DNA from 2 places in the Arthrobacter sp. NPDC055138 genome. Region 1 is predicted to be linked to the other one. Evidence: riboswitches for the same ligand, from Rfam matches in the RefSeq annotation. Region 1 holds a riboswitch; the other holds the start of a gene.
What was found. A riboswitch is a leader RNA that binds a small molecule or an ion and turns the genes downstream of it on or off. The one in region 1 is predicted to bind cyclic di-AMP.

Region 1 (8,497 bases):
GCCGCATTGTCGCGCAGTGAATTCCGGACCTGCACGGCAGCTGTTGCGGGCGGCAGGGTGTGCCACGGGTCGGCCACTGCACCGCCGCGGACCGCCAGGCCGACCGGCCAGGGGAGCTCCACGTGCGACGCGTCGATGGGCACCAGCAGCCCGTGCGCTGCCAGCCAGTCGATCGGTGACGTGGCTTCGCGGGGGCCGGTGCCGGCCAGCAGGTGCGGCAGCGCGCCGAGCGGGGAACGGCGGAACTTTCCGAGCAGTTCGTCGGTGTGCTCCGGTGCCCGCGCCATCAGCTCCGGCCAGGTCAGCGGGTCGGCCACCCAGCAGTCGAGGGCGGCGGCCGCCGTGCCGGCGTCTTCGTCCCCCTCAAGAAGAGGGAGCTCAGCCGGCAGCTCGTAGCCGGACTCGCGCAGCAGCCGCACCGCGTGAACCAGATGGTCCGCGGCCACCGTGCTGGCGGCGGCCAAGGCGGCATAACTGCGCCCCAGGCCGGCCGGGTACGGCCCGAGCGCTTCGGCCAAGCTGGCCACTGGAAGGTAGGCCGGGGGCAGCAGGAGGTCCCCGCCGTCGTCGGCTGTAGAGGCGCCTGCGTCATGTGAGGGCGGTTCCACGCGCACCAGCAGCGCGAGGTCCCGCAGGCGGTCCAGGTAAGAGTCCAGGTCCTGCCGGCCGGCTGTGCCCGCCGGCTGCAGCAGCAGGGGCCGCAGGGAGCGGGCGTCGGCGGCGCGGCCGGCATCAACATCGGTGCTCAGCACCACTGCCTCAAGCACTTCCAGCTCGGGCCGGGAGAGGTTCTCCAGCACCCGCTGAAGGCTGATCCGGGTGCAGGCCCGGGCGGCTAGCGCGGAAAAGTCCGGTACGGGCGGCAGGCAGAGGTCCGGCCGGGCGCTGAACAGCCGGCGCAATTCGGAGTCGCTGCGGGCGGCCAACTGGCCGGCCAGGGCACGGATGGATGACACCGGATTAACGTTACCCCGCACCGCTGCGGCCGACGCAGCCCGGGCCGACACGCCCTTCGCCGGCAGCCGTGGTGCCGCTAGCTGCTGCGGCGACGCCGGATGCTACCGGCCATCAGCAGCACCATCAGCACGAAGGCGATAGGGAAGCAGAACCATGCCAGACCCATGAAACCGGTCCACACCGGGGTGCCAGTCATGGCGGCGGCCAGAATGACGCCGAGGCTGCCCAGCCCTGCCAGCAGGAGGACGACGGCTGAAAAGACCAGCACGCGGTGCAGTGCACCCGACTCGGCGGGGCGGGGCGCATTCTGGGCGGGGACTGTTCCGGACATGGCACCAGATTAACTCCCGGCCGTGCCGCGGCCCAATCCTGCCCGCACGCCCGGAGCGGAAACGGCCGCGCGCCGGACTCCGCCGGCGGCGGAACAAGCTAATCTAGAGACAGACTTTCCCCGCCACGCCGCGGCCGCGCCTGTGGCCGGTGTACTGCTGGCGGGGCACATGGTAAGAACGCAGCAGCGGGCGGTACCGCCGCGACATTTAAGCAGAACGAGGTAAGCAAAGTGCCCATCGGCAAAGTCAAGTGGTTCGACACGGAAAAAGGCTTCGGTTTCCTGGCCAGCGAAGACGGCCAGGAAGTGTTCCTGCATGCTTCGGCGCTGCCGGCCGGCGTCAAGGACGTGAAGGCGGGCACCCGGATGGAGTACGGCATCGCCGACGGGCGCCGCGGTCCGTCCGCGCTGTCTGCCCGCATCCTCGACGCGGCTCCCTCGGTGGTGCGCGCAACGCGTAAGCCGGCCGAGGACATGGCCGTCATCACCGAAGACCTGATCAAGCTGCTGGATGGCATCTCCAACGGGCTGCGCAAGGGCCGCTACCCGGAACGCTCCCACGCCTCCAAGGTTGCTGCGGTGCTCCGCCGTGTGGCCGACGACCTGGATGCCTAAGCGGACTTGATGACTGAAAACCTGATCGACTCCGGCGCTGAAACTGCGCCCGTGGAGCAGCCCGTCGCCGGTGGGCCCGAGGCCGCGGCCGCGCCCCGGCGTCGGGCTGCGCGCCGCACGGCCAAGCTTGACCTAGTCTTGGCCGCCGCGGTGGACCGCGCACGGGAGGGCGTGCTGGAGATCGCCCCGGCCGAACAAATCGGTGAACACGCGGGCAGCTACGCCGACGGCGACCGCTTGGTCACCCACCGGTTCGAGGCGAAGCTGGCGGGCTACGCGGGCTGGCAGTGGTACTCCACGTTGGCTCGAGTCCCGCGCGGCAAGGAGGCTACGGTCTGCGAAGTGGGTCTCCTCCCGTCCGAGGGTTCGCTGCTGGCTCCCGAATGGGTGCCGTGGGCGGACCGGGTGCGCCCTGAAGAAGTGGCGGCTGCAGCCGAAGCAGAAGCGGCTGAGGCGGCTGAGGCGGCTGCGGCAACCGAGGCGCAGGACGGCGCAGAGGAGGCTCCTACACCGGACGCGGGAGATGTTCCTGCGGCTGAGAGCCAGGACGAGACCGCTGAAGTCGGTGCAGCCGTGGACGAAAACGCAGCGGACGAGGCGGCCCCGGCCAGCGCGGACGAAGACGCAGCGATAGCCGCCGAGACCGTGGACCAGGATGCAGCGGACGAGGCGGCCCCGGCCAGCGAGGCCGCCGATGCTTCGGCTGGCGAAGGCCAGACAGACGCAGCCGAAACCAACGCGACCAAGGATTTCACCCAAGCCACGTCCTGACATCCGATCGACGAGGCAGGTTCTGCAGCCGGAAGGGGCGGTAAAGCATGTTTCGTTCGCTGCGGCTGTTCAATTACCGGATCTGGTTTATCGGCGCGCTGATCTCCAACGTCGGCACATGGATGCAGCGAACCGCCCAGGACTGGCTGGTTTACGACATCCTCACCGAGCAGGACGCCGCTGCCATGGGCATAGTGATGGCGCTGCAGATGGGGCCGCAGCTGCTGATGGCCCCCTGGGCCGGGCTGGTCGCCGATCGGTTCGACCGGCAAAAGCTGCTGATGGCCACCCAGATCTCGATGGCCGTGCTGGGCCTGGCACTGGGCCTGATGGTGATGGCCGACGTGGCACAGCTGTGGCATGTGTACGCCTTCGCGCTGGCGCTGGGCATGGTGACGGCGGTGGATGCGCCGGCGCGGCAGACGTTCGTCTCGGACCTGGTCCGCGACGACTACCTGCCCAACGCGGTGGCGCTGAACAGCACCTCGTTCAACCTGGCCCGGATGATCGGTCCGGCCATTGCGGGCGTGCTGACCGTGGCCATCGGCCCGGGCCCGGTGTTCTTGATCAACTCCGCCACCTTCGCGGCAATGATCGCGGCGCTGCTGGCCATCCGAAGGCAGGAACTCCACCCACGGCAGAAGGTGGCCAAGGGTCGTGGCCAGATCATCGAGGGCTTCCGGTATGTGAAGGACCGGCCGGACCTGGTGGTAGTACTGGCCGCCATTTTCATCATCGGTACCTTCGGGCTGAATTTCTCCGTTTTCGTGGCGTCCATGGCGCGCACCGAATTCGGCGGCCATGCCGGTGACTTCGGCGTGCTCTCCTCAGTGATGGCAGTCGGTTCGGTCACCGGGGCGCTGCTCAGCGCGCGCCGGGACAGGCCTCGGTTGCGCTATATTTTCGGCGCCTCGGTGGCCTTCGGTGTTGCCTGTACGGCGGCGGGCCTGGCCCCGACGGTCTGGCTCTTCGGGCTGGCTCTGGTGCCGGTGGGGGCAGCGGCCATTACCATCATGACCAGTGCCAACGCGTATGTGCAGACCACCACCGAGCCGATGATGCGCGGACGCGTGATGTCCTTGTATATGGCCATCCTGATGGGCGGAACCCCCATCGGCGCTCCGCTGGTCGGCTTGGTGTCCAACAGCTTCGGCCCGCGCTGGGGCCTCGGGGTGGCAGCGCTGTCCGGGGTGGCCGCCGCCGCCGTCGGGATTTTGTGGGCCTGGCGCGCGCACCACATGCGGCTGCGCTTCGACCGTTCGGCCCGACGGAAGCTAAGCATCACCTATGGTGTGCCGGACCGGCAGGTCTGAGCCGGGGCCGGTCCGGACCCTAAGAAGGTTCGGACCAAAAGAATTCGGACCAAAGAATCGGACCCAAAGAATAAGGTCCGGCTCCCCGCGATCGGGAAGCCGGACCTTATTGATCTAGGTGCGGTACCTAGTCCTGCAGGCGCTCCACCACGTAGTCGATGCAGGCGAGCAGGGCGCTGACGTCTTCCGGATCGACGGCGACGAAGGTGGCGATGCGCAGCTGGTTGCGGCCAAGCTTGCGGTAGGGCTCCACATCCACCACGCCGTTGGCGCGCAGCACCTTGGCCACCGCTGCGGCATCAACCGACTCGTCGAAGTCGACGGTCGCGATGACGTTCGAGCGGTGTTCCGGGTTGACCACATACGGTGTCGCCAGCGCGGAGGCCTCGGCCCACTGGTACACCCGCCCGGCCGAATCGGCGGTGCGGCCGGAAGCGAAGTCCAGGCCGCCGTTGCCGTTCAGCCACTGAATCTGCGCATTGAGCGTCACCAGGGTGGCCAGCGCGGGCGTGTTGTAGGTCTGGTTCTTCAACGAATTGTCGATCGCGGTTTCCAAGTTGAGGAAGTCCGGAATCCAACGGCCGGTGGCACCGATCTTGGCCGCGCGTTCCAGCGCGGCGGGGGAGAAGACACCCAGCCACAGGCCGCCGTCGGACGCGAAGTTCTTCTGCGGTGCGAAGTAGTAGACGTCGCTCTGGGTGACGTCTACGGCCAGCCCACCGGCAGCGGAGGTGGCGTCAATGAGAACCAGGGCGCCGTCGTCGGTACCTTCCACTCGCTGCACCGGGGCGGCCACACCGGTGGACGTTTCATTCTGCGCCCAGGCGTACACGTCCACGCCGGCCTCTGCACGCGGCTCCGGCCGGGAACCGGGCTCTGCGGTGATGATGCTGGATTCGGCCAGGAACGGAGCCTTGTTGGTGGCCGCGGCGAACTTGGAGCTGAACTCGCCGAAGGAGAGGTGCTGTGCCTTCTGCTCGACCAGGCCGAATGAGGCGACATCCCAAAATGCCGTCGAGCCGCCGACGCCCAGGATGATCTCGTAGCCCGCGGGAGCCTTGAAGAACTCCTGGAGTCCCTCGCGGACGCTGCCCACCAGGTTTTTGACCGGAGCCTGTCGGTGCGACGTTCCCAGCAGGTTGCGGCCGGCAGCGACCAGCGCGTCGACCTGTTCCGGGCGGACCTTGGATGGGCCGGCGCCAAAACGCCCGTCCTTCGGAAGCAGGTCGGCGGGAATGCTGATGGACTGGGTATCGCTCATGAATACCTTTCCTGGCGTGGTGGCAGTGATCTCGATGGCAGTTCACCGTTGAACGCCCGTATCATTCTGCCCCAACGCCGGCAGACGCCGTTAGTCGGAACCGGCAATGTTGCGTGGCACCTCGGCGCGTCTACCGGCGGCGGAACTGCCGGTCGTGTAGGGAAAACAAGCTAGGCTGGAGAGGGGCCCCACCCTCATGCCTGCTGCTGGAGCAGCCCTTTTCACCGCGCGCCGAGGAGCAAGAACCAATTGACTGATCTCATCGACACCACCGAGATGTACCTGCGCACCATCCTCGAGCTCGAAGAAGAGAATATCGTCGCGCTGCGCGCCCGGATTGCCGAGCGGCTGCGTCATTCCGGCCCCACCGTCTCCCAGACGATCGGCCGGATGGAGCGGGACGGACTAGTGGTGGTCACCGGCGACAGGCATCTGGAACTGACCGAACTGGGCCGGCGCAAGGCGACAGAGGTCATGCGCAAGCACCGGTTGGCCGAGCGGTTGCTCTCCGACGTCATCGGCCTGGACTGGGCCTATGTCCATGACGAGGCCTGCCGCTGGGAACACGTGATGAGCGAGCGGGTGGAACAGCGGCTCTACGATCTGCTGGGCAAGCCGACGGTGTCCCCGTATGGCAACCCGATTCCGGGGCTGGAAGCGCTCGGCGGCCAGCCGGCCGAGGAAACCAACTACGGCCTGCTCAACCTGGCGCAGGCCATGGGCAGCTATACGCCGGACAAACAGGTCAGCATCATCCGGCTGGCGGAGCCGATCCAAGTGGAGCCGGAACTGCTGATCCAGCTCGAAGAGGGCGGATTGAAGCCCGGTGCCACATTGCAGTTGGAGACCGCGGGTGAGTACATTTCGGTGCGCGTCCCGGGCATCGAGGGCGCGCTGGAATTGCCTCCGGAAGTGGCCGCCCACATCTTTGTTTCGATGGAATGAAACGTTGCGCCGCGGAATCACGCGGCGCAGATAACGGATTTATTACTTCGGGGTAATTTTCCGTATAGTTGTCCCGGGCACCGAGACATCGGTCCCGCACCCTCCGCAAGCCGAACCCTGTCGGCGGGGGAGTGCATCCGTGAGACAGGGGCGGAGGACCCACCAAGCGGCAGTTTTGTTCGCTGCCTTGGGGTGAAGCCGCAGCGGGCAAAGCCTCGGTGAATCGTTCCACTGTTGCTCTGTGCGGTGCGGCCGAGTTTTCTCTTGACTCGAATCCGACAGCTAACTTCGCAGGCGCTTTGGGAGAGGTATAGATTTTGGCAGGACACAAAGCCTCGGGACGGCGCCGTTCAACCGCCCCGGTCGAGTACTCACGCCCGCGCGCAGCCGCAACAGCCGGCCGCCGTCGTGCCCAGCCGGCACCGTCGCCGGTAGCAGCGGCCGCCCGCGACGTCGGCCATAAGACAGCGATTGTCGCCGCCGCCTCCGGCATGGTGCTGACCGTAATGCTTCCAACGACGGCCGGCGCCACGGCCGACGCCCCGCAGGAAGCAGTGGCAACCAGCAGCATCTCTGCGGCCACGGAAGCGCGCCTGACATTTGAACGGGCCGGGCTGACCAGCAAGTTCGACCCGGACACCAAGCTGAAGCAGGTCATGGTCGCCTCCGGCGGTAAGGCCAAGGCGATTGGCAGCGAAGGATCCCTCTCGCAGCCGATGGACGAGCTGATCAAGACCTCGCCGTTCGGCTACCGGGTCAGCCCCATCACCGGTTACGCCGGAGAACTGCACACCGGCCAGGACTACGGAGCCCCCTGCGGCACGCCCGTCGCAGCCGCGGCCGGCGGCACCGTCGTCGAGGCCGGGTTTCAGGTTGGCGGCGGCGGCAACCGGATTGTGGTGGACCACGGCAACGGCCTGGAGACCACATACAACCACCTGAGCACCATCGACACGGCGGTTGGCGCAGCCGTGGCCCGCGGCGAGGTATTGGGCGAAAGCGGTACCACCGGAGCATCAACCGGCTGCCACCTACACTTCGAAGTCATGGTCAACGGCAAGCTGGTGGACCCCACCGGCTGGCTCTGACTGACACGCCGTAACCGGAATGTGACTCAGACGCCAAACTGTTATAAGGTTTCACCTGTGCCTGGCATCAACTGCCAGGCACCTTCGGGCGGAATGCCGAATTCTGCCGTCGCCCGAAGTTCGTTCGCACCGAATCGCATGGCAGAAGCGGGGGAACCACTTCCCGGATATCGCAGGATGTCCTTGGGGTAAAGCCGATCAGGACCGGGCCACCAGCCCGGAAACCGACCGGCCGGATGAACTCCCATCCGAACCCGACAGCTCACCTCGCAGGCATTTGGGAGAGGTACAACCGTGTCCAAGAGCATTACTGCGGGCCGCCACCGTGCGACCCCTGTCCGCACCAGCCCGCTTGAGACTATTTCCAAGGCTGTTTCCGCAAACGCCGGAACTGTTGGACGCCAAGGTGCCGTGATCGCCGCCGCTACCGGCCTGGTCCTGACCGCTGCCATTCCGGCACAGGCCGTCAGTGCCGAACGTAGCGTCGATGCCCCGGCCCGCGTGCAGGTGGAAGCCGTGCAGGCTTCCGCGGCCGTGAAGCTGACCTTCGAACGCGCCGGGGTCACTTCCACGCCGGCACCGGAGACAGCTGTCCAGGCTGTATCTAACGAGATCAACCCGACCGCCGGCGACGACGCCGCATCGGACAAGGGTAAGTCCACCAAGAAGGCCGGCGAAGCCTCCGCCAGCGGAGCGGCCGCGGCCATCGTCGCCGCAGCCTACGGCCAGATCGGTGTGGCCCAGGACTGTACTGCGCTGGTCGAGAACGCACTGCGCGCAGCCGGCTACGCGGTCGGCGACCTCGCCCCGGCACAGTTCTTTGCCTACGGCACACAGGTTTCCACGCCGCAGCCGGGCGACATCATCTACTACGCCAACGGCGGCGCCGGCGTGGCCCACGTGGCCATCTACGTTGGCAACGGACAGGCGGTCCACGGTGGTTGGGCCGGCTACAGCACCGTGCTGGGCAGCGCCTACATCGGCTCCGGCCCGGTGTTCATCCGTCCGGCCGGCTAGAGCCTTCCTGACGCTTTCCCTCTTCTCTAGGGGTTGTATCGCGGCGCGCCTTTCGGGGCGCGCCGTCGGTCATTAAGGGCCCAGCACGACGGCGGAATTCGGCGTTGGTGGGCCCGTTTCGGTGCGCGCCGGGCAACCTCCGTAACCTAAAGATCACCGTTCCGTGATCAGAACGTGACAATGGTCCTCGGATCGTATA
Region 2 (8,497 bases), 100 kb from region 1:
AGGGCAGCGGCGGCAAGACCGGCTTCCGCCGCATCTTGGAGCACTATTCGGCCTTCGCCGGCCGGGAGCTCTCGGTCAGCGAGCGCACCTACCAGTCGGAGGCGCGGCACGGCTACCGCAACCGGGCGCTGGCCCACCTGCTCCGCTCCTTCGAGATCATCGAGCAGGAGCCGGACCCGGTGGCGGAGGACTACTTCCGCCAGTGCTCGGTGCTGGTCACCTGCCGCGATCTGTCCGTCATGGCCGCCACGCTGGCCAACGGCGGCACCAACCCGCTGACCGGCAAACAGGTGCTGGACCTGGAAGTGGAGGAACGAGTCCTCTCCGTCATGGCCACCTGCGGCATGTACGACGACGCCGGGGCATGGCTCTCGGACGTGGGCATGCCGGCCAAATCAGGGGTCGGCGGCGGCCTGCTCGCGGTGCTGCCGGGCCAGCTCGGCCTGGCCGTCTATTCACCGCCGCTGAACGATCACGGCAGCAGCGTCCGCGGCGTGGAGGCCAGCCGGCGGATCTCGCACGACATGGGGTTGCACTTTGTCCGGGCGGCCCGCACCGGCCGCAATGCCATTCGCGCCAGCTACGACATCGCCGACGCGCCGTCCGGCATCCGCCGCACCGACGCGGCCGCCGACGTGCTGCGGGACAACGCCCACCGCGCCCGGGTGATCGAGCTGAACGGGGACCTGCTGTTCGCCGGCACGGAATCCATGGTGCGCGAGGTCAGCGACCTGGACGAGTCGGTGGAACTGATCATTCTGGACATGCGCCGGGTCGATGAAACCGCCCCCGTCGCCCTGGACATGCTGGAGCAGCTCCGGAAGTCGTTGGCCCAAGACGGACGCGGTCTGGTGCTCATCGACGGCGAGGGCGCCCTGGCGCAGCGGTTCGAAGAGGACGGGCGGGCGGTGCCGTCGTTCGCCACCCGCACTTCGGCCGTCGAATTCGCGGAAAACCAGTTGATTGCCAGCTACGGGGACGAGCTCTGCCAGCCGGCCACCGTGGACGTCGCCGACTCGCCCGCGCTCAGCCCGCTCGCCGCCGGGGACGCCGCTGCCTTGGCCGCACTGATGGAAGAGCACAGCTACGACGACGGCGACGTCATCCGCCGCATCCGCCAGCGCTTCGGCGGTGTCTACTTCATCCTGTCCGGCAGTGTCGTCACCACGTCGCCCGGTCCAGAGAACAGCCGGGTCAAGCTCTCCACCCTCAGCGCCGGCATGACCTTCGGCGAAATGGCGCTGGGCAGCGCCGACCGACAGGAAACCACCGTGCGCGCCCACGGCACGGTACGGGCAAAACTCCTCCCGGCCGAGACGATCAGCCGATTGGAGAGCGAAAACCCGCGCCTCGCCGTCGAGCTGTGGAAGGCACTGACCCGCGACGCGTACGCCCATGTGGACCGCTACATGCGCGAAACCGCCGTGCGCATCCGCGACTGAAACTAGAACGGGTACTGCGCGTGCCCGCTTTGTTGGATGGTGATCCAGCGCTCCTCGGTAAACGAATTGATGCCGGCCTGGCCGCCAAACTTGCCGTAGCCCGACTCGTGGATGCCGCCGAACGGGGCCATCGGCTCGTCCTGCACGGGCTGGTCGTTGACGTGGCTGATTCCGGTCTTGAGCCGCTGCGCCACCTTGAGGCCTTCGGCCAGGTTCTCGGTGATCACCCCTGAGGTGAGTCCGTAATTCGTATCGTTGGCCAGCTTCACCGCCTCTTCCGGGCCGTCCACTTCCATCACCGTGGTGGCTGAACCGAAGATCTCCTCGTCGTAGACCCGCATCTCTTCCGTGATGCCGGAGAGGACTGTTGCCGGCACCACGGCTTGGCCCGCCTTCTCTCCGCCGGCCAGGACCTGTGCGCCCTTGGAGACGGCGTCGTCGATCAGTGCGTACTGCCGGTCCGCCGAGCTCTGGTTGACCTGCGGTCCAATGACGGTGGCCTGGTTCATCGGGTCGCCGGTGGGCAGCTTGGCCACCTTCTCCGCAAAGCGGCTGGAGAATTCCTCGACGATGCTGCGGTCCACGATCACCCGGTCGACGGACATGCAGATCTGCCCGGCGTTCATGAACGAGCCGAAAGCCGCAGCTTGGACGGCGTAGTCGATGTCTGCATCTTTCAGGACCACCAGCGAGTTCTTGCCGCCGAGCTCCAGCACCGCCGGCTTCAGGTTCTGCGCCGCCAGTGTGCCGATGATCCGGCCGACTTTAGTGGAACCGGTGAAGTTCACGTTCCGCACCCGCGGGTCGGCGATCAGGGTACCGACGACGTCGTTCGCGTCCGCGCGGTCGTTCGTGATCACGTTGAGCACTCCCGGCGGCAGGCCTGCGTCCAACAAGGCGTCCGCGAGGAACAGGCCGCAGGCCAGCGGTGCATCCTCGCTGGGCTTGAGCACCACAGTGTTGCCAACGGCCAGCGGGATGGCCATGGCGCGGATGCCAAGAATGAAGGGCGCGTTCCAGGGCGAGAGCGCCGCCACCACACCGTAGGGCTGGCGGACCGAGAGCGAGAACTTGCCCGGTAGGTCGGTGGCGAGCACATCGCCCCGCGGAGCGGTAGTGGCCGCCGCGGCAGAGCGCAGGATGTTGGCGGCAAGTTGGACGTTGAAACCGGCCCAGACCGCTACTCCCCCGACCTCGCCGGCCATCAATTCGATGCCCTGCTGCATCCGTTCCTCCAGCAGATCGGCAGCTTTCAAGAAGATCTTCGCCCGCTGGGTGGGCGCCGTGGCGGCCCAGGAGTCAAAGGCAGAGGACGCAGCCCCGACGGCGCGCGTGACATCCTCCGGACCGGCCGCGGCGACGGTGGCGTAAGTGGCACCCGTGTAGGGGCTGATGTCCTCGGCGGTCTTGCCGGAAACCGCCGGGACGTGCTCGCCGTTGATGATCAGATCGCGCGTGATGGGCATGGCGCTTCATTCCTCTCCGAAGTGGCTGGGCCACGCCGCCGGCCGCAAGCCGGAGCGCCGGTCGTTTCTCGCGGCCCGGTTAATCCGGAGCCTACTCCCGCCGTCGGGCTCCGACAATGGCAGTTGACTGCCCTGTGGAGCCGGCCCAAACGGCCCGATTTGGTGATGATGTTCACTCCAAAGGGCCGAAAATTGGCCCAAAAGCGTTTCGAATTCCGTCGGTCTGTTCCAAGGGATGTAGCAATCCGGTGCTTTCGATCCGGTGTAAAACGGCCCTTGGAACGCCAAAGTTTTCGGGCTTTCAGGTTATCCACAGGTAAATTTCAGGTCTTGGACAGTTATCGAACCGTTATGTAGTGTGATCATCACGTCGGCGATCATGCGCCGTCGTCCTCGGAAGGTATTGCTGAGCTCTGCCAACCTTCCCGAGTTTGTTCGCTAGACATCTGGCAGAGGCGGGGGACCCACTTTTCCGGGCCCCTCTTGGGGCCCTTGGGGTTAAGTCGCGTGGAGTGCATGCCGCACTGCCGCACGACCGGGTGACTCCCATCCGAATCCGACAGCTCACCTCGTAAGCATTGGGAGAGGTCTACTTCTTGCTGCTCAAAAACAACCGTGCCCGCCACCGCGCCACCCCCGTCCGCAACACCACCGTGGCCGGCCTGTCCAACGCTGTTTCGACCCACGCCGGCACCGTCGGCCGCAGCGCCGCCGTTGTCACGGCCGCCGGTGGCCTGATGCTGGGCGTCGGCATGCCGGCCAACGCCGCCGCCGATGTCACCGTCCCGACTTACGGTGCAGCCGATGTGGCGGACACCGTTGCCGCCCCGGCCACTGCCGCCGCCGAGGTGGAGCAGGCTTCCGTTACCACCGAAGCTGCTTCCGACGCCGCCACCCACACCGTGGTTTCCGGCGACACCGTAGGCACGATCGCCGCCCAGTACGGAAAGAACGTGCAGGATGTGCTGGCCGCCAACGGTCTGGACACTTTCACCATCATCTACCCGGGCGACGAGATCGCGCTGACCGGTTCCGCTCAGGGCACCCAGTCCGGCGGCCAGGTTGCGCAGGGCTCCGGCGCTGGCGTTGCTGCCGCGGCGACGCAGGCTGCACCGGCAGACACCGCCACCGTCTCGCTGGCCAGCACCAACATCAAGCCCGCTTCCACCGCCGGCAACCAGAGCATCGTGGACATCGCCATGCAGGGTGTGGGAACGCCCTACGTCTGGGGCGGCACTTCCACTTCCGGTTGGGACTGCTCCGGCTTCACCCAGTGGGTTTACGCCCAGGTGGGCGTCGACCTGCCCCGCACCAGCCAGACTCAGGGCAGCGCCCTGACGCCCACCAGCAGCCCGAAGGCCGGCGACCTGGTAGTGCAGAACGGCGGCGCCCACATCGGAATCTACTTGGGCGGCGGCAAGATGATCAGCGCGCTCAACCCGAGCCAGGGCACCTTGGTTCACGACGTGAGCGCCATGCCGGTCACCGGCTACTACACCATGTAGTCACCACAGTCTCCTGGCCCGGCTATTCCCCCAACGGCCGGGCCAGGATCACAGGGAGCCCCGTCGGCCATGCGCCGGCGGGGCCTCTCCCCTTTTAAGGGAGGCGATTCCTGCAGGAATGCCGCCGCGTTTGGCGCTTTCTCGCGGTACGAGTCCCTCCTCCTCAATCTGCGGCAGCAGCCTCTCAAACAGGGGATGCTGCTCCTCTTTAAGGATGCCGCCGCCACCTCCTCTTTAAAAGCCGCCACCTCCTCCTTAAAAGGGGGAGGTTTTTCCTCACTTAAAGGAGCCCACGGCACGTTTCCGCCCATACTCACTGGGAGGCATCAGAGCCCGTCCGCCTACCTCCCCGCGCGACTCCCAGGCGAGGTGGCCCCGGCGGCGAGCACCGCCGTCGTTATTTGGCAGGGCTTGAGGGGCAGCGGGAATAGGCGCTGATGGCCGAGGGTTAGACTACTATTCCGCCGTTTTGGGGGGCGTTTCTGGCCCTACCGGCCGACCACAACAGCACGTACTCCACCCGAGGATTCTCCCGTGAGCAATGAACCGTTGACGAATAGTGCCTCGGCGCAGCCCAGACCGGCCCAGGACGGGGGTCTGACGGCTGATGAGTCGCGCCGCAACCGCCGGGTGATCGGCATCCTGCTGGTTTCCGCGTTTGTGGTGATCCTGAACGAGACGATCATGTCCGTGGCCCTGACCGACCTGATGGAAGACCTGCACATCAGCGCCCGAGCAGCCCAGTGGCTGACCACCGCGTTCATGCTGACCATGGCGGTGGTCATCCCGGTGACCGGCTTCCTCTTGCAGCGTTTCACCACGCGGCAGGTTTTCACCGCCGCCATGCTGCTGTTCTCGTCGGGCACGCTGCTGGCCGGGCTGGCTCCGGGATTCGAGGTGCTGCTGGTGGCCCGCGTGGTGCAGGCCTCGGGCACCGCGATTATGATGCCGCTGCTGATGACCACGCTGATGAACCTGGTGCCGGCAGAGGACCGCGGGAAGACCATGGGCAACGTCTCGATTGTCATTTCGGTGGCGCCGGCGATCGGCCCGACCATCTCCGGCATCATCCTCAACGCGCTGTCCTGGCGCTGGATGTTCTGGTTGGTGCTGCCGATCGCGCTGGCCATGCTGTTGGTCGGCAACCGGCGGATCCAGAACGTCAGCGAGCCCCGGCAGGTGCCCTTGGATGTGCCGTCAGTGGTGCTGTCCGCCATTGGCTTCGGCGGGCTGATTTACGGCCTCAGCCAGGTGGGTTCCGGCCACGGAACAACGACGGCGGAGCCCACCTCGAGTGCCGCGATGTGGATTGCTTTTGCGGCCGGCGGGGTGGGGTTGCTGGTGTTCCTGCTGCGCCAGGTTCGGCTGCAGCGTGCGGATAAGGCGCTGCTGGATCTGCGGCCCTTCCGCGCAGTCAATTTCTCCATGTCCGTAGGCCTGATGGCCGTGAGCATGGCGGCGCTGTTCGGCACCATCATTCTGCTCCCTATATATATGCAGCAGGTTCTGGGGCTGGAACCGCTGCAGATTGGCCTGATGCTGCTGCCCGGCGGCCTGCTGATGGGCCTGCTGGCGCCCATTGTGGGCCGGCTGTACGACAGATTCGGGCCAACGGTGCTGTTGGTGCCGGGAACAGCGGTGGTCAGTGCCGTGCTCTGGTACCTGTCCACGGTCAGCGAGAATACTGCTCCGCTGACACTGCTGGCCGCGCACATAGTGCTCAGTCTGGGCCTGGCGCTGCTATTCACTCCCCTGTTCACCGCGGGACTGGGTTCGGTGCGGCGGCAGCTGTATTCACACGGAAGTGCGATTATCGGCACCGTTCAGCAGGTGGCCGGCGCTGCGGGGACCGCCATGTTCATCACCGTAATGTCCATGCAGACAGCTGCGCTGACGGCTGGCGGCGCAGAAACGTCCACGGCGGTGGCCGGAGGCGTGCGGGCAGCCTTCCTGGTGGGGGCAATCATCTCCGTGGTGGCCGTGGCGGCCGCGTTCTTCGTCCGGAAACCGGTGGAAGAAGAAACCGCCGAGGCTGCCCGGGACGGTGCACGAGCAGCGCACTGAGCCTGCTCGAGGTGCGGCCACGGTGCGGTGGCGCGTCTGCCAAGCGCTGGTCACTGAGCAGCAGCGTGTCGCCCTTGGTCACTGAGCAGCAGCGCGTGCCTACCCTTGGTCACTGAGGCGCTCGGCCTCCAGCCTGCTTGAGCTGTGTCCGCCGCACCGCGAGGCACCTTCCTGCCAACCCCACCTCCACAGGCACCATTCACGGGCGCCTCTTCCACATCCACATTTCCACCTCTCCTACAAGTTTCGAACCCTCCATAGGCTGGATTTATGGCGATCGAGGTGCTGGATGCGGCTCCGGGAGCAGGGCAGGATGATTCCGCTCTGCTGGCCCGGCTGCGCGCCGAAGTCGCCGGTTTCAACGACCGACTTCGTGCAGGCGGGCTGACCCGCAGCACCAAAAGGGTGGCCCGCACGGCAGCGCAAGTGGAAGAGCTGGCCAATACCGTTGCCCAGACGCAACTGATCCTGGCCCGGATTATCAAAGAGCAGAACATCGCGGCCGTGGGCGAAACGGATAAGCCGCACGATCCTGACAACCCGGACCGGCCGAAGCGCGGCGCCTTCACATCGAATGAGGATTTTCTGCGGGCGAAGCTGGGCATTGCCCGGCAGGAGGCCGTGCGCCGGTTCCAGCTGGCCGAGGCCACGGAGCCGCGGCCGGTTCCCAACGGCACACCGACCGCCCCGCCCCGGCTTCCGGTGCTCGCCCGCGCTTTGGACGAAGGGCAGGTGTCCGGCCAAGCCGCAAACCTGATCCGGCGGGCCGTCGACGGGCTACGCCGGATCGCTGAACCGGAGCAGTTGCGCAAGATGGAAGAGGCACTCGTGAAGCACGCCGCCGATTACGACGCCGATTCGCTGCGGGACCTGATCCGGCAGTGGGAAGGTGGCCTGAATCCCGGTGGCGCCGATCCGACCGCGGCGGAGCTGAAGGCTCGCCAGGGCTTGTTCTACCGCGGCCGCCGCAACGGCCTGCATTGCTACGAAATCAACGCCACCGATGAGCAGAACGAGGTCCTGGCGACCGTGTACAACACGGCCACCAACCCGCGTTTGCGGGAAGGCACCGCCACCGCCGGCACGGTCGGGTTTGACGGCACCGGTACGCCCCTTGCCGCCCCCGGCACCGGGGATGTTGCCTCCGGCGAAGGCACCGCCGCGTCCCTGCCAGGGGGCTTCGAACCGGACGCCAGAACCGCAGCCGGCGCGCGCCGACCAGCCGATGCTGACCCTGCCGCCGCATCAGGTCATGAGCTGGACGGGCGGACCCGTCAGCAAAAGCAGCTCGACGGATTGATCGGTGCGTGCAAGGTCGCTCTGACCACGGACCTGCTGCCCGCAGCCGGCGGACTCCGGCCTCAGCTGCTGGTCACTATTGACTACAAGGACCTGGCCTCCGATCTCGGCCGCCCGGGATCCAGCACTTTCTCCGGACCGCTCAGCGCCAAGACCATCCGCCGGATAGCCTGCGATGCGGACATCATCCCGGTAGTCTTCGCCGGCATGGGCGTGATCCTCGACGTCGGCCAATCGCAGCGGCTGTTTCCGAAGTACATGCGGCTGGCGATCATCGCCCGGGACGGAGGCTGTGCCTTCCCCGGCTGCACCGCACCGTCGCCTTGGACCGAGGTGCACCACATCCGGTGGTTCGAAAAGGGCGGCCCCACATGCACCGACAACGGCGTTCTGCTATGTGGGCACCATCACCACCTCATCCATGAAGGAGACTGGCGGGTTGAAGTCATCAGCGGTGTCGCCTGGTTCTTCCCACCGCCCGATATGGATCCGGCACAAAAACCACTACGCAACCACATCTGGCTGAAGAACGCCCAACTGCCCGAACGCCAGCCGAAACCGGCAACTGTAGGACAGGGGTCCGGACTATCCGACGACCCACCCCGTCCAGACTTGGTTGGTTCTGACGCTGATGTTCGAGGCACGAACGCCCTCCATACGGGCGTTCTGGGGGCCGCTGGGCAAGAAGAACTTGATCTTGGCTGGGCCTCCGGCTCAGAGG

Region 2: linked by a shared signal. The riboswitch ahead of ACWF5H_RS08950 (NlpC/P60 family protein) and the one ahead of ACWF5H_RS08475 (M23 family metallopeptidase) in region 1 are both predicted to bind cyclic di-AMP.

Annotation. Positions count from the first base shown of each region.
Region 1 is NZ_JBSGTH010000003.1:58,941-67,437, forward strand. Features, by position in the region: gene ACWF5H_RS08440 (helicase-associated domain-containing protein) at 1-956, opposite strand, end outside; gene ACWF5H_RS08445 (hypothetical protein) at 1,034-1,288, opposite strand; gene ACWF5H_RS08450 (cold-shock protein) at 1,520-1,903, shown strand; gene ACWF5H_RS08455 (DUF3027 domain-containing protein) at 1,913-2,674, shown strand; gene ACWF5H_RS08460 (MFS transporter) at 2,722-3,987, shown strand; gene serC (phosphoserine transaminase) at 4,115-5,248, opposite strand; gene ACWF5H_RS08470 (metal-dependent transcriptional regulator) at 5,498-6,193, shown strand; cyclic di-AMP (ydaO/yuaA leader) riboswitch at 6,292-6,506, shown strand; gene ACWF5H_RS08475 (M23 family metallopeptidase) at 6,511-7,281, shown strand; cyclic di-AMP (ydaO/yuaA leader) riboswitch at 7,399-7,572, shown strand; gene ACWF5H_RS08480 (NlpC/P60 family protein) at 7,576-8,298, shown strand.
Region 2 is NZ_JBSGTH010000003.1:161,144-169,640, reverse strand. Features, by position in the region: gene glsA (glutaminase A) at 1-1,442, shown strand, start outside; gene ACWF5H_RS08955 (aldehyde dehydrogenase family protein) at 1,445-2,908, opposite strand; cyclic di-AMP (ydaO/yuaA leader) riboswitch at 3,335-3,500, shown strand; gene ACWF5H_RS08950 (NlpC/P60 family protein) at 3,505-4,413, shown strand; gene ACWF5H_RS08945 (MDR family MFS transporter) at 4,948-6,477, shown strand; gene ACWF5H_RS08940 (DUF222 domain-containing protein) at 6,748-8,497, shown strand, end outside.